One region of the Streptomyces sp. NPDC026394 genome, then DNA from elsewhere that is predicted to be linked to it. Evidence: predicted binding sites of a transcription regulator. Region 1 holds the regulator's gene; each other region holds the start of a gene.

Region 1 (4,781 bases):
GAGGACCACGGAGACGACGGCTGTGGATGACCGACCGACCACTCACCCCCTTGTCGCGTTCTTCGAGGAACTTGAGGTTCCCGAGGGATATAAGACGGAACTCCTGCGGGGGGAAATTGTGATGACGGCCGGGCCTGACATGGTCCACAACCGGATCGTCCAGGACGTCCAGGACCAAATTCCGAGGGAGCGCTGGGAGCGTCTCCAGACCCAGGATGTCGGAATCCTCGAAGAAGCCAGTGAGCCTCAGCCCGACCTTGTGATTCTGGAGCGCGGCGCCGGTCCGGAGTCCGGGAGGCTCATGCCGACCGAGCTGATCACCCTGCTCGTGGAAGTCGTCTCCAAGACCAGCGTCGACCGTGATTACGGCACCAAGCGCAGCATCTACGCCGCCGGCAAGATCCCCGCCTACCTGATCATCGACCCGACCATGGCCCACTGTGTCCTGCTCACCGAGCCCGCCGGCACCGGTGAGTACGCCGATTACGCCGTGCAGCGCATCGCAAAGTTCGGCGACCCCGTACCGCTCGACCTCCTCGGCGTCGAGCTGGACACCAGTGAGTTCCAAACCCTTCCCGACGCCAAACCCCACTCCCGCCCGTAACGGGTCCGAAGTCGCTCAGTCCGGCGCCGTAACGAAGTCGATCAGTTCCTCCACCCGCCCCAGCAGCGCCGGCTCCAGATCCCTGTACGAGTGGACCGAGCCGAGGATCCGCTGCCACGCCGCGCCCGTGTTCTCCGGCCAGCCCAAGGCCCGGCACACGCCGGTCTTCCAGTCCTGGCCTCGGGGGACGGACGGCCAGGCGCGGATGCCGGCCGAGGACGGTTTCACCGCTTCCCAGATGTCGATGTACGGGTGGCCGACGACCAGGACGTTCTCGTCCGTGACCGAGGCCGCGATCCGGGACTCCTTCGAGCCGGGGACCAGGTGGTCCACCAGGACGCCGAGGCGGGCGTCCGGGCCGGGGGAGAAGGAGCGGACGATGGCCGGGAGGTCGTCGACGCCTTCGAGGTATTCGACGACGACGCCCTCGATGCGCAGGTCGTCGCCCCAGACGCGTTCCACCAGCTCGGCGTCGTGGCGCCCTTCCACGTAGATGCGCCCGGCGCGGGCGACCCGTGCGCGGGCGCCGGGGACGGCCAGCGAGCCGGACGCCGTACGGGCCGGTCCGCGTGCGGCGGTGCGCGACGAGGGCCGTACGAGGGTGACGGCCTTGCCGTCCAGGAGGAAGCCGCGCGCGGTCATCGGGAAGACCCGGTGCTTGCCGAAGCGGTCCTCCAGGGTGACGGTCGGGCCTTCGGCGGTCTTCTCGCAGCGGACGACCGCGCCGCAGAATCCGGTGACGGCTTCTTCGACGACCAGGTCCGGTTCGGCCTCGACCTCGGGGGCCGGCTGCTGCTTCTTCCACGGCGGGGTGAGGTCCGGGCCGTACTCTCTGCTGCGCATTGGACAGACGATAAGAAGGGATGGCCGGTCAGTACCGCGACACGCCGAAGCGGCGGCTCAGCGCGTCGCGTTGCTCACGGACGAATCGGGCATCCACGACAGCTCCGTGCCCCGGTACGTACACCGCGTCCTCGCCGCCGAGGGCCAGCAGCCGGTCCAGGGCGGCGGGCCACCGGCCGGGGATCGCGTCCGGTCCGGCCTGGGGTTCGCCGGACTCCTCGACCAGGTCGCCGCAGAAGACGACCTCGGGCGAGCCGTGCGTGCCGGGGACCAGGACGACCAGGTCGTGCGCGGTGTGGCCGGGGCCGACGTTGGCGAGCAGGACCTGCCGGTCGCCGAGGTCGACGGTGCGTTCGCCGGAGACGAGGTGGTGCGGGGTCACGAGCAGGTCGGCGGCCTCCGCGGCGGCGTCCGGGTCCACGCCGTGCGACACCGCGTCGCGCCGCAGGTCGTCCTGGGCCCGCGGCAGGAACTCGTCGAGCCCGGCCGCGCCGAAGACCTGGACGCCCGCGAAGGCCGCGGTGCCCAGCACATGATCGAAATGGGGATGGGTCAGCGCGACATGTGTCACGTTCCGCCCCGTGATGCCGCGTAGCTGCCGGCGCAGCTCGGCGCCGTCCCGGAGCGTCGCGCCGGTGTCGACGATCAGCACGCCGGACGAGCCGACGACGGCGCCGGCCGTCTCGTCCCAGCCGGGCATCCGGCGCCGGCCGACGCCCGCGCCGAGCCGTTCCCACCCGGCCTCTTCCCAAGTCGTACGCATACCGAGACGCTAGCCGTATCGCGATAGCGTTGCCCGCCGGACCGGGAGGTTCCGGATGCCCGGCGGCATACGGGGTACGCATTTCGCGGGAGCCCGGAGCACGACTCCGGTACCGCCGCCCTTGCCCTGCCCGTGCGACCCGGCCGTACACTTGGTCAGGGTCTGGCACTCGGCCCTGATGAGTGCCAGGGAAGACGACCCGGAAGAACCCGGCCGCGCGCCGGTGACACGGCCGGACTGGAGGTGTGCGCGATGCTCAGTGAACGCAGACTCGAAGTGCTGCGCGCCATCGTCCAGGACTATGTCGGGACCGAGGAGCCGGTCGGCTCCAAGGCGCTGACCCAGCGGCACCAGCTCGGTGTCTCACCCGCCACGGTCCGCAACGACATGGCCGCGCTGGAGGACGAGGGCTTCATCGCCCAGCCGCACACGAGCGCCGGGCGCATCCCGACGGACAAGGGCTACCGCCTCTTCGTCGACAAGCTGGCCGGCGTCAAGCCGCTGTCCAGCCCCGAGCGGCGCGCCATCCAGAACTTCCTGGACGGTGCCGTCGACCTGGACGACGTCGTGGGCCGTACGGTACGGCTGCTGGCGCAACTGACGCGGCAGGTCGCCGTCGTGCAGTACCCGTCGCTGACCCGGTCCACGGTGCGGCACGTGGAACTGCTGTCGCTGGCGCCGGCCCGGCTGATGCTGGTGCTGATCACGGACACCGGCCGGGTAGAGCAGCGCATGGTGGACTGCCCGGCGCCGTTCGGCGAGACCTCCTTGGCGGATCTGCGGGCGCGGCTGAACAGCCGCGTGGTGGGGCGGCGGTTCACGGACGTGCCGCAGCTCGTGCAGGATCTCCCGGAGTCCTTCGAGCAGGAGGACCGGGGCACGGTCTCGACAGTGCTGTCCGTGTTGCTGGAGACTCTGGTGGAGGAGACCGAAGAGCGGCTGATGATCGGCGGCACCGCCAATCTCACGCGCTTCGGGCACGATTTCCCACTGACCATCCGGCCGGTGCTGGAGGCACTGGAGGAGCAGGTGGTGCTCCTCAAACTGCTGGGGGAGGCCAAGGACTCCGGCATGACCGTACGCATCGGGCATGAGAATGCCCATGAGGGCCTGACGTCCACATCGGTCGTCGCGGTCGGTTACGGTTCGGGCGACGAGGCAGTCGCCAAACTCGGCGTGGTCGGACCGACCCGCATGGACTACCCCGGAACGATGGGAGCGGTACGCGCAGTGGCACGTTACGTCGGACAGATCCTCGCGGAGTCGTAAGTGGCCACGGACTATTACGCGGTCCTGGGCGTACGACGCGATGCCTCGCAGGACGAGATCAAGAAGGCTTTCCGGCGGCTGGCCCGCGAGCTGCACCCGGATGTGAACCCGGATCCGAAGACCCAGGAGCGGTTCAAGGAGATCAACGCCGCTTACGAGGTGCTGTCGGACCCGCAGAAGAAGCAGGTCTACGACCTGGGCGGCGACCCCCTCTCGCAGGCGGGTGGCGGCGGCGGGGCCGGCGGCTTCGGCGCGGGCTTCGGCAACTTCTCCGACATCATGGACGCGTTCTTCGGCACGGCCTCGCAGCGCGGACCCCGGTCCCGCACGCGGCGCGGCCAGGACGCCATGATCCGGCTGGACGTCGAACTGGACGAGGCGGCCTTCGGGACCACCAAGGACATCCAGGTGGACACCGCCGTCGTCTGTACGACCTGTTCGGGAGAGGGCGCGGCGCCGGGCACCTCGGCGCAGACCTGTGACATGTGCCGCGGCCGCGGTGAGGTCTCGCAGGTCACCCGGTCCTTCCTGGGCCAGGTCATGACGTCGCGGCCGTGCCCGCAGTGCCAGGGCTTCGGTATGGTCGTGCCGACCCCGTGCCCGGAATGCGCCGGCGACGGCCGGATCCGCTCCCGCCGTACGCTCACGGTCAAGATCCCGGCCGGTGTGGACAACGGCACCCGCATCCAGCTCGCGGGCGAGGGCGAGGTCGGTCCCGGCGGCGGCCCGGCCGGCGACCTGTACGTGGAGATCCACGAACTGTCGCACCCGACGTTCCAGCGGCGCGGCGACGACCTGCACTGCACGGTCACCATCCCGATGACGGCGGCGGCGCTGGGCACCAAGTGCCCGCTGGAGACGCTGGACGGCGTGGAGGAGATCGACATCCGGCCCGGCACCCAGTCCGGCCAGTCGATCCCGCTGCACGGCCGCGGCGTCACCCACCTGCGCGGCAACGGGCGCGGCGACCTCATCGTGCACGTCGAGGTCATCACGCCGTCCAAGCTGGACGCGGAGCAGGAGGAGCTGCTGCGGCGGCTCGCCAAGCTCCGCGGCGAGGAACGCCCGACGGGGCAGTTCCAGCCGGGCCAGCAAGGGCTGTTCTCGCGGCTGAAGGATGCGTTCAACGGGCGGTAGGCGGGTTGTCGTGCCGGGGGTCCGGGGGTCGTCCCCCGGACAGGCACGGCAGCGGGCGGTGACCCCACGTCCGGCACACGGCGGCGGTCGGGCTTGAGTCCGGCCGCCGTTCGTCGTCCGGTGTCCCCGGAGCCCTCGGCGCCTGCCCGAACTGCCCTGATCGCC
Region 2 (4,781 bases), on a different contig from region 1:
GTGTGGTGCCTGCCGACCGTGTCGGTGCTCGCTGCCGGGCTCGGCTGGTGGACCGTCGCCTGGCTTGCGTTCATCGCCCTGAGCGTCGTCGCGCTCGCCCTGATCACCGCGCGGACCGCACCGAGCTCCACGGTGGCACAGCACGTCATGAGCGACCGGTGAGACCGATGCTCGTCATCGACCCGGCCTCCCCCGTCCCGCCGTTCGAGCAGCTCCGCGCCCAGCTCGCCCGGCAGATCCAGGACCGCGCACTGGCCGTGGGCACCCGGCTGCCGGCCATCCGCCGCCTGGCCGCGGACCTCGGCCTGGCCGCCAACACCGTCGGCCGGGCCTACCGGGGGCTGGAGGAGGCAGGGCTGATCGAGACCCGCGGAGCGGCCGGCTCGTTCGTGTCCGCGGCCGGCGAGAAGGGGCGCGAACGGGCACGCCGCGCCGCCGCCGAGTACGCCGCCGTCATCACCCGCGCCGGCATCGGCACCGACGAGGCCGTCCGCATCGTCCGAGCGGCGCTGGCCAACGGTTCCGCGGGATGACGGCGGGAAGCCCCGTCAACGGGACGAGGCCCGGCCCCCTCGAAAGGGGACCGGGCCTCGAACGGCGGTGAGCTGCCTCAGTGGGCGTGGCCGTGGCCGTGACCGGCCTCGGGCTCCTCCTCGGCCGGCTTCTCGACGACCAGGGTCTCGGTCGTGAGCAGCAGCGAGGCGATCGACGCGGCGTTCTCCAGCGCGGAACGGGTGACCTTGACCGGGTCGATGACGCCGGCCTTCACCAGGTCGCCGTACTCGCCGGTCGCGGCGTTGAAGCCCTGGTTCTTGTCCAGCTCCGCCACCTTCGAGGTGATGACGTAGCCCTCAAGGCCGGCGTTCTCCGCGATCCAGCGCAGCGGCTCGACGGCGGCGCGGCGGACGACGGCGACACCGGTGGCCTCGTCGCCCTCCTTGCCGAGGGAGCCCTCCAGCACCTTGGCGGCGTGCACCAGGGCGGAGCCACCACCGGAGACGATGCCCTCCTCGACCGCGGCGCGGGTCGCGGAGATGGCGTCCTCCAGACGGTGCTTCTTCTCCTTGAGCTCGACCTCGGTGGCCGCACCCACGCGGATCACGCAGACGCCGCCGGCCAGCTTCGCCAGGCGCTCCTGGAGCTTCTCGCGGTCCCAGTCCGAGTCGGTGGACTCGATCTCGCCCTTGATCTGGTTGACGCGGCCCTCGACGTCGGCGGAGTTGCCGCCGCCGTCCACGATGGTCGTGTCGTCCTTGGTGACGGTCACGCGGCGGGCGGTGCCCAGCACGTCCAGACCGGCCTGGTCGAGCTTGAGGCCGACCTCCTCGGCGATGACGGTCGCGCCGGTCAGGGCGGCCATGTCGCCGAGCATCGCCTTGCGGCGGTCACCGAAGCCGGGCGCCTTGACGGCGACGGCGTTGAACGTGCCGCGGATCTTGTTGACGACCAGGGTCGACAGGGCCTCGCCCTCGACGTCCTCGGCGATGATCAGCAGCGGCTTGGAGGAGCCGGCCTGGATGACCTTCTCCAGCAGCGGCAGCAGGTCCTGGATCGAGCCGATCTTGCCCTGGTGGATGAGGATGTACGGGTCCTCCAGGACCGCTTCCATCCGCTCCTGGTCGGTGACCATGTACGGCGAGAGGTAGCCCTTGTCGAAGGCCATGCCCTCGGTGAAGTCCAGCTCCAGACCGAAGGTGTTGGACTCCTCGACGGTGATCACACCGTCCTTGCCGACCTTGTCCATCGCCTCGGCGATCAGCTCGCCGACCTGCTTGTCCTGCGCGGACAGACCGGCGACGGCCGCGATGTCGGACTTCTCGTCGATCGGGCGGGCGGTCGCGAGGAGGTCCTCGGACACGGCCTTGACCGCGGCGTCGATGCCCTTCTTCAGGGCGGCCGGGGAAGCACCCGCGGCGACGTTGCGCAGGCCCTCACGGACCAGCGCCTGCGCCAGCACGGTGGCGGTGGTGGTGCCGTCACCAGCGATGTCGTTGGTCTTGGTCGCCACCTCCTTCACCAGCTGCGCGCCGAGGTTCTCGTACGGGTCGTCGACCTCGACCTCACGGGCGATGGTCACACCGTCGTTGGTGATGGTCGGGGCGCCGAACTTCTTGTCGATGACGACGTTGCGGCCCTTGGGGCCGATCGTCACCTTCACGGTGTCGGCAAGCTTGTTGACGCCGCGCTCAAGGGCGCGACGGGCGTCCTCGTCGAACTTCAGGATCTTCGCCATGAGTTACGTGTCCTTAGTCGTTCTCTGCAACGAACTGCGCCCCGGGATACCGGTTGTTTAGACGCGGGAACCAGGGGCGCAGAACTAGGCAATCTTCGGTGAATTACTTCTCGATGATCGCGAGCACGTCGCGCGCCGAGAGGACGAGGTACTCGTCGCCGTTGTACTTCACCTCGGTGCCGCCGTACTTGCTGTAGAGAACGACGTCACCCACCTGGACGTCGAGCGGCAGGCGCTCGCCGTTCTCGAAGCGGCCCGGACCCACGGCGAGGACGGCGCCCTCCTGGGGCTTCTCCTTCGCGGTGTCGGGAATGACCAGGCCCGAAGCCGTGGTCTGCTCGGCGTCGAGCGGCTGGACCACGATGCGGTCCTCGAGCGGCTTGATGGCAACCTTGGAGCTGGCGGTCGTCACGATCCGACCTCCCCCTTCGGAGATCTCACGGGGTTAACTGTCTGAGGTGGCGACCAGGTCGATCCGTCGTCGCGGGTGCCGGACCTGCCCGTCGCTGTGTTTGGCACTCCCCGGTGGAGAGTGCCAGAGCCGAGACTATGACGCGGTTAGCACTCGGTCAAGCGGAGTGCCAATGCGCCTTCGGCGCGTCTCTTCGGGGGGGGGCTGCTCGTGGGGCACCTTGCCCAGGTGGGGGGCTTGGCAATCCTGGGTTGCGCTTCGCGCGGGGGTTGTGGGGTGACCTGGGCTCGGACGGGGTTCGTTGTGGGGGCGGCGGGGGCGCGTAGGGGGCCAACTCTCCCCCAGCCTTCGGCCGGGGGTACCCCCAAGGCATCCTTTAGCTCCCCACGGCGTCCTTTAGCTGAGGTGCATCGGATACGTGGGCCAGTGTCCGGACTGCCCGCGGGGACGGTCCCCTACCCGCCCCCTCCGGTCGGATTGGCGAGCCCAGGTCTGTGGGGGTGGGAAAGAACGATTGTTCTGGTGCGCGCTCGACTGGCGGAGAGGCTCACGTGGTGTGGGCGCCACTGCTGCGGTCCTCCGGTCCGTCCTGTCGGGAATAGGGCGGAACCGGGACAATGAGTTCATGCACATACTGGTCGTGGAGGATGAAGAGGGGCTCGCCGACTCCTTGCGGCGGGGGCTGGCTGCTGAGGGGCACTGGGTGGATGTGGCCCGGGACGGGCATCGGGGGCTGGAGCTCGCGTTGGCGGGGGTGTACGACGCGATCGTGCTGGATGTGATGCTGCCGGGGCCCAGCGGGTACGAGATCTGTGGGCGGCTGCGGCGCCGGGACGACTGGACGCCTGTGCTGATGCTGACCGCCAAGGACGGCGAGTACGACGTGGCCGAAGGGCTGGACGCGGGCGCCGACGATTATCTGACCAAGCCGTTTTCGTTCGTTGTGCTGCTGGCCCGGCTGCGGGCGCTCACCCGGCGTGGGCGGGCCGCCGAGCGGCCCCGGACGCTGCAGAGCGGTGATCTCACTCTGGACGCCGATGCCCGGCGCTGTCGCCGCGGTGACACGGACATCGAGCTGACCGCCCGCGAACTGGGCGTGCTGCGCTGTCTCATGGCGGGCGAGGGGCAGGCGGTCGCCAAGCGGGACATCCTCGACGAGGTGTGGGACTCGCCGGCCGACGTGGACCCCAACATCGTCGAGGTGTACGTCTCGTCGCTGCGCAAGAAGGTGGATGTGCCGTTCGGCCGCCATTCCATCCGTACCGTGCACGGGACGGGTTACCGGATGGCGCCCGATGACGGCTGAGAAACGCCGGTTCCGGCCCGGGCCCGCGTCCGTGCGCGGCCGCACCGCCGTGGCCGCGGCGCTCGCGATGGGCCTCCTGCTGGCCGTCGGGGGTGGATGGCTCTACGCGTTGTTGCGCGCCAACCTTCTGGACAACACCACCAGTCGTACCGAGGTGGCGGCCCGTAAGGTCGCCGCGCAGGCGGACACCGGTGCCCTGCCGGAGGTGCTGCCTTCGCCCGCCGACGGCGTCGATCTGGTGCTGGTCCTGGACGCGACGGGGCGGGTCGTCGCGACCAGTCTCCGTACCGCCGAACCGCTGACCGCCGAGTTGCGGGGCTTGCGCCCGTCGCCGGGCCAGGATTCCGCCGACCGCGTGCTGACCGGCTCCCCCGCCGCGGCGGCGGGCGGTGCGCGCGCGGACGTGGTGGTGGTCCGGGCGTCGCCGCCCGGCGGCGGCGGGCAGGAGCGGTACGTGTACGCCGTGACCGTGCTCTCGGACGTGGACGACGCGACCCACGCCATCGGCGTGGCCCTGCTGGCCAGCGCCCCGCCGCTGATCGCGCTGGCCGCCGCCATCGCGTGGGCGGTGACGGGGCTGGCGCTGCGCCCGGTGACCGCCATCAGGACCGAGCTGGCCGCTGTGAGTGAGAGCGAGCTGGACCGGCGGGTGCCGGATCCGGCGGGCGGTGACGAGATCGCGCTGATGGCCCGTACGGTCAATGCCACCCTGGACCGGCTGGAGCAGGCCGTCACCCGGCAGCGCCAGTTCGTCGCGGACGCGTCGCACGAACTGCGCAATCCGATCGCGGCGGTGCGGTCCCGGCTGGAGGTGGCGCTCGCTGGCGGGA
Region 3 (4,781 bases), on a different contig from region 1:
CCGAGGAGGCCTGCAGCAGGGCGACGCCACCGCCGGCGACGATGCCCTCCTCGACGGCCGCCTTCGCGTTGCGCACGGCGTCCTCGATGCGGTGCTTGCGCTCCTTGAGCTCGACCTCGGTGGCGGCACCGGCCTTGATGACGGCCACGCCGCCGGCCAGCTTCGCCAGACGCTCCTGGAGCTTCTCGCGGTCGTAGTCCGAGTCGCTGTTCTCGATCTCGGCGCGGATCTGGTTGACGCGGCCCTGGACCTGCTCGCTGTCACCGGCACCGTCGACGATGGTGGTCTCGTCCTTGGTGATGACGACCTTGCGGGCGCGGCCCAGCAGGTCGAGACCGGCGTTCTCCAGCTTGAGGCCGACCTCCTCGGAGATGACCGTGCCACCGGTGAGGATGGCGATGTCGCCGAGCATGGCCTTGCGGCGGTCGCCGAAGCCCGGGGCCTTGACGGCGACGGACTTGAAGGTGCCGCGGATCTTGTTGACGACCAGGGTCGACAGGGCCTCGCCCTCGACGTCCTCGGCGATGATCAGCAGCGGCTTGCCCGACTGCATGACCTTCTCCAGCAGCGGAAGGAGGTCCTTCACGTTGGAGATCTTCGAGTTGACGATGAGGATGTACGGGTCGTCGAGCGACGCCTCCATACGCTCCATGTCGGTGGCGAAGTACGCCGAGATGTAGCCCTTGTCGAAGCGCATACCCTCGGTGAGCTCCAGCTCCAGACCGAAGGTCTGGGACTCCTCGACGGTGATGACGCCTTCCTTGCCGACCTTGTCCATGGCCTCGGCGATCAGCTCGCCGATCTGGGTGTCGGCGGCGGAGATGGAGGCGGTCGAAGCGATCTGCTCCTTGGTCTCCACGTCCTTGGCCTGCTCCAGCAGGGCGGCGGAGACGGCCTCGACGGCGCGCTCGATGCCGCGCTTGAGGGCCATCGGGTTGGCGCCGGCGGCCACGTTGCGCAGGCCCTCGCGGACCAGGGCCTGGGCCAGGACGGTCGCGGTCGTCGTGCCGTCACCGGCGACGTCGTCCGTCTTCTTCGCGACCTCCTTGACCAGCTCGGCGCCGATCTTCTCGTACGGGTCCTCGAGCTCGATCTCCTTGGCGATGGACACACCATCGTTGGTGATCGTGGGGGCGCCCCACTTCTTCTCGAGGACGACGTTGCGGCCCTTGGGGCCAAGGGTGACCTTGACGGCGTCGGCGAGCTGGTTCATCCCGCGCTCGAGACCGCGCCGTGCCTCCTCGTCGAACGCGATGATCTTGGCCATGTGAAGTGGTCCTCCCGGACTGGGGGTCCCCCCGGACTGCGTCTGGGGGAGGGTGGATACTCCGGACCGCGCTGGCGCCCGCGACGGACGGTTCGTGAGCTGGTGGTTCCTTGCCCCACCTGCCCGCGGACCTCACCGAGTCGGTCCTTAGCTGTCACTCTCACTCGTAGAGTGCTAACGCAATGATTAGCACTCGACCCATGAGAGTGCAAGCGGCTTGGCGGGAGCCATCCCCATGGGGGGCGGGTGCCAAACCAGGCGCGGGCGGACGCCCCGCCCTCCCCCGGGACACTCCCGCCCGCCCCACCCAAACACAGAAGGCCCGCGCCCCCACAGGGGACGCGGACCTTCGTACGCAGCAGTCGGTCGGCGCTTCAGCCGGCCACGCGGACCATGTCCGCCTGCGGCCCTTTCTGGCCCTGCGAGATCTCGAACTCGACCCGCTGACCCTCCTCAAGGGTGCGGTAACCGTCCATCTGGATCGCGCTGTAGTGGACGAATACATCCGCACCACCGTCGACCGCGATGAAGCCGTACCCCTTCTCCGCGTTGAACCACTTGACGGTGCCCTGAGCCATGCCTAACTCCCCTATTACTGGCCCTTGCACAGGACCGCACTCCGCGGACCCGGGTCAGACCTCACCCCCCGACAGGAGGGGGTGTGCGCCGGAACGCGTCGACCGCCGCTGAATGTATCTGTCCAACTGCCCAGCGCAACAGGTCAGTCGGACGAGAATTCTTCTCGCGAACAATCGCAAATATACGGAGAAAAGCCCATTCGGCAGGGCAAGTCGGGCCGGGCAAAGCTCACCAACACGACAAATCATGTCCACACTTCGCGCACAACTTGCCGGGCTCTCATATGCGTTCGGCACGCGCTGGACGAGGAATCACCCCAACTGTATCGCCTTTAACAACACGGAATCGCCCCGTCCGCTTCGTGGCGGACAGGGCGATTCCAGCCGTCGGGCCGGGGAAGGGCCGAAAAAGATCGTTACGGCGTCCCGGGCGACCGGCTCAGCAGCCGCCGGCCACCGCCGGGATGATCGAGACGCCCGCGCCGTCCGGCGTCGGCGTCGCCAGGCCCTGCTCGAAGCGCACGTCGTCGTCGTTGACGTAGACGTTCACGAAGCGCCGCAGCTTGCCGGTGTCGTCCAAGACGCGGGCCGCGATGCCGGCGTGGTTCTGCTCCAGGTTCTGGATGACCTCGGAGAGGGTCGCCCCCTCGGCGGGGACCTCGGCCTGACCGCCAGTGTAGGTGCGCAGGATGGTCGGGATGCGGACGTTGACGCTCATGGTGTTCTGCCTTCCAGCTCGCGGGAGGAGTGCGTAAGGGCGGCGGGCGTACCGGTGGCCGCGGGCGCGGACGGAGGTACGCCGGCGCGTGTCGTGGTGTGCGGACGCGTGCCGGTGTGTGCCGACGCGTACGGGTGCGCGCGACCGCGTACGGGTGTGTACGGCCGCGCGCGGCGGTCAGCGCGCCAGGCCGGCGGCGCGGAACGCCTCCAGGCTCGGGCGGATGGTGGCCGAGGGCCCGGTCGTCGGCGCCACGGCGTCCAGCGTCTTGAGGCCGTCGCCGGTGTTGAGCACGACGGTGGTCAGCGCCGGGTCGAGCAGCCCGTCCTCGATCAGCTTCTTCGTGACACCCACGGTCACCCCGCCGGCGGTCTCGGCGAAGATGCCCTCCGTACGGGCCAGCAGCTTGATCGCGTCGACCACCTGCTCGTCGTTGACGTCCTCCACCGCGCCGCCGGTGCGCCGGGCGATGTCGAGCACGTACGGGCCGTCGGCCGGGTTGCCGATGGCCAGCGACTTGGCGATGGTGTCCGGCTTCTGCGGCCGTACGACGTCGTGGCCCGCCTTGAAGGCGGTGGAGACCGGGGAACAGCCTTCGGCCTGGGCGCCGAAGATCTTGTACGGCTTGTCCTCGACCAGCCCGAGCGCGATCAGCTCCTTCAGCCCCTTGTCGATCTTGGTGAGCTGGGAGCCGGAGGCGATCGGGACGACGATCTGGTCCGGCAGCCGCCAGCCGAGCTGTTCGCAGATCTCGTAGGCGAGCGTCTTGGAGCCCTCTCCGTAGTACGGGCGCAGGTTCACGTTCACGAAGCCCCAGCCCTCGCCGAGCGGGTCGCCGATCAGCTCCGAGCAGAAGCGGTTGACGTCGTCGTAGGTGCCCTCGATGCCGACCAGCTCGCCGCCGTACACCGCGGCCATGACGACCTTGCCCGCCTCCAGGTCGTGCGGGATGAACACACAGGAGCGGAAGCCGGCCCGGGCCGCCGCGGCGCCGACCGCCCCGGCGAGGTTGCCGGTGGAGGAGCAGGACAGGGTGGTGAAGCCGAAGGCGCGGGCGGCCTCGACGGCGATGGCGACGACGCGGTCCTTGAAGGAGTGCGTCGGGTTGCCGGAGTCGTCCTTGACGTACAGGCCGCCGGTGACGCCCAGCTCACGGGCCAGGTTGTCGGCCTTGACCAGCTTGGTCAGGCCGGGATTGAGGTTGGGCTTGGCCGCGACGTCCGCCGGGACGGGCAGCAGCGGCGCGTACCGCCAGATGCTGTGGGGGCCCGCCTCGATCCGCTTGCGCAGGCCCTCGGGGTCGCCGGCCGGCAGGTCGTACGCCACCTCCAGCGGCCCGAAGCAGGACCCGCAGGCGAAGATCGGTCCGAGGTCGAAGCGCTCGCCGCACTCGCGGCAGGACAGCGCGACGGCGGGGCCCAGGGAAACAGTGGCGGAAGTGGTGCTTTCGACGGATTGCACAGCCATGGAGGCGAGGCCCTTTCTCCTCATCTTCCTCGCGACGCACCTCGCCGCGAGACGGAATTGGCACCTTCCCGAGCCGGGAGCCTCGCGGGCCGCGTACGTGCGCGGCGACGGAGACCGGCTGGAGGGTTGCCGGGGCTTCAACGGGCCGTGTCCCTCTGCCCCTCTGGATGAGCGGTATGGCGCCGGGCCGGAGCCCAGGCGTTTGTCGCGCCGACCCCGGCATGTCCGGGGCGATCGCGTTGTTCAAGACTGTAGCCGAAGGGCCGGGCGGTTGAGACAGCCGTCCGCACCGCGAGATGGATCACATCGCTGGTCCGGGAACGAAGGAGACGCGCACGTGCTGGAAGAGGTGGAGCGCTGGCTGGCCAGCCGGTCCTGGTCGGCCGCGGACCGCCCGCTCGACCGGCTGCTGGCCGCGAAGCGCGAGACGGGGCAGACGGTCTCCGTCGTGCTGCCGGCGCTCGACGAGGAGGCGACGGTCGGCGCGATCGTCGAGGCGATCCGTACGGAGCTGATGACCCCGTCGGCGCCGCTCGTCGACGAGCTGGTGGTGCTCGACTCCGGCTCCACGGACGGCACCGCCAAGGTCGCGGCCGACGCGGGCGCGCGGGTGGTCCACCGGGACGAGGTGCTGCCCCGGCTGCCCGCGCTGCCCGGCAAGGGCGAGGTGCTCTGGCGCTCCCTGCTGGCGACCGGCGGCGACATCGTCTGCTTCGTCGACGCCGACCTGCGCGAGTTCGACGCGGGCTTC

What was found. Region 1 encodes HrcA, which represses chaperone genes, less so after heat shock. Its sites were predicted from a motif close to TTNGCACTCNGNNNNNCNGAGTGCNAA; they were not measured.
Region 2: a site for HrcA is predicted at 2,792-2,818, ahead of groES (co-chaperone GroES). Genes of this name have one in related genera too.
Region 3: a site for HrcA is predicted at 1,419-1,445, ahead of groL (chaperonin GroEL). Genes of this name have one in related genera too.

Annotation. Positions count from the first base shown of each region.
Region 1 is NZ_JBVHPX010000002.1:374,248-379,028, reverse strand. It holds gene ACZ4QV_RS05895 (Uma2 family endonuclease) at 1-604, shown strand, start outside; gene ACZ4QV_RS05890 (DUF3097 domain-containing protein) at 620-1,447, opposite strand; gene ACZ4QV_RS05885 (MBL fold metallo-hydrolase) at 1,476-2,210, opposite strand; gene hrcA (heat-inducible transcriptional repressor HrcA) at 2,463-3,479, shown strand; gene dnaJ (molecular chaperone DnaJ) at 3,480-4,616, shown strand.
Region 2 is NZ_JBVHPX010000003.1:450,063-454,843, forward strand. It holds gene ACZ4QV_RS10350 (hypothetical protein) at 1-162, shown strand, start outside; gene ACZ4QV_RS10355 (GntR family transcriptional regulator) at 168-533, shown strand; gene groL (chaperonin GroEL) at 611-2,233, opposite strand; gene groES (co-chaperone GroES) at 2,337-2,645, opposite strand; gene ACZ4QV_RS10370 (response regulator transcription factor) at 3,271-3,951, shown strand; gene ACZ4QV_RS10375 (sensor histidine kinase) at 3,941-4,781, shown strand, end outside.
Region 3 is NZ_JBVHPX010000013.1:127,396-132,176, forward strand. It holds gene groL (chaperonin GroEL) at 1-1,267, opposite strand, end outside; gene ACZ4QV_RS27250 (cold-shock protein) at 1,642-1,845, opposite strand; gene ACZ4QV_RS27255 (MoaD/ThiS family protein) at 2,285-2,563, opposite strand; gene thrC (threonine synthase) at 2,741-4,030, opposite strand; SAM riboswitch class I at 4,048-4,204, opposite strand; gene ACZ4QV_RS27265 (glucosyl-3-phosphoglycerate synthase) at 4,368-4,781, shown strand, end outside.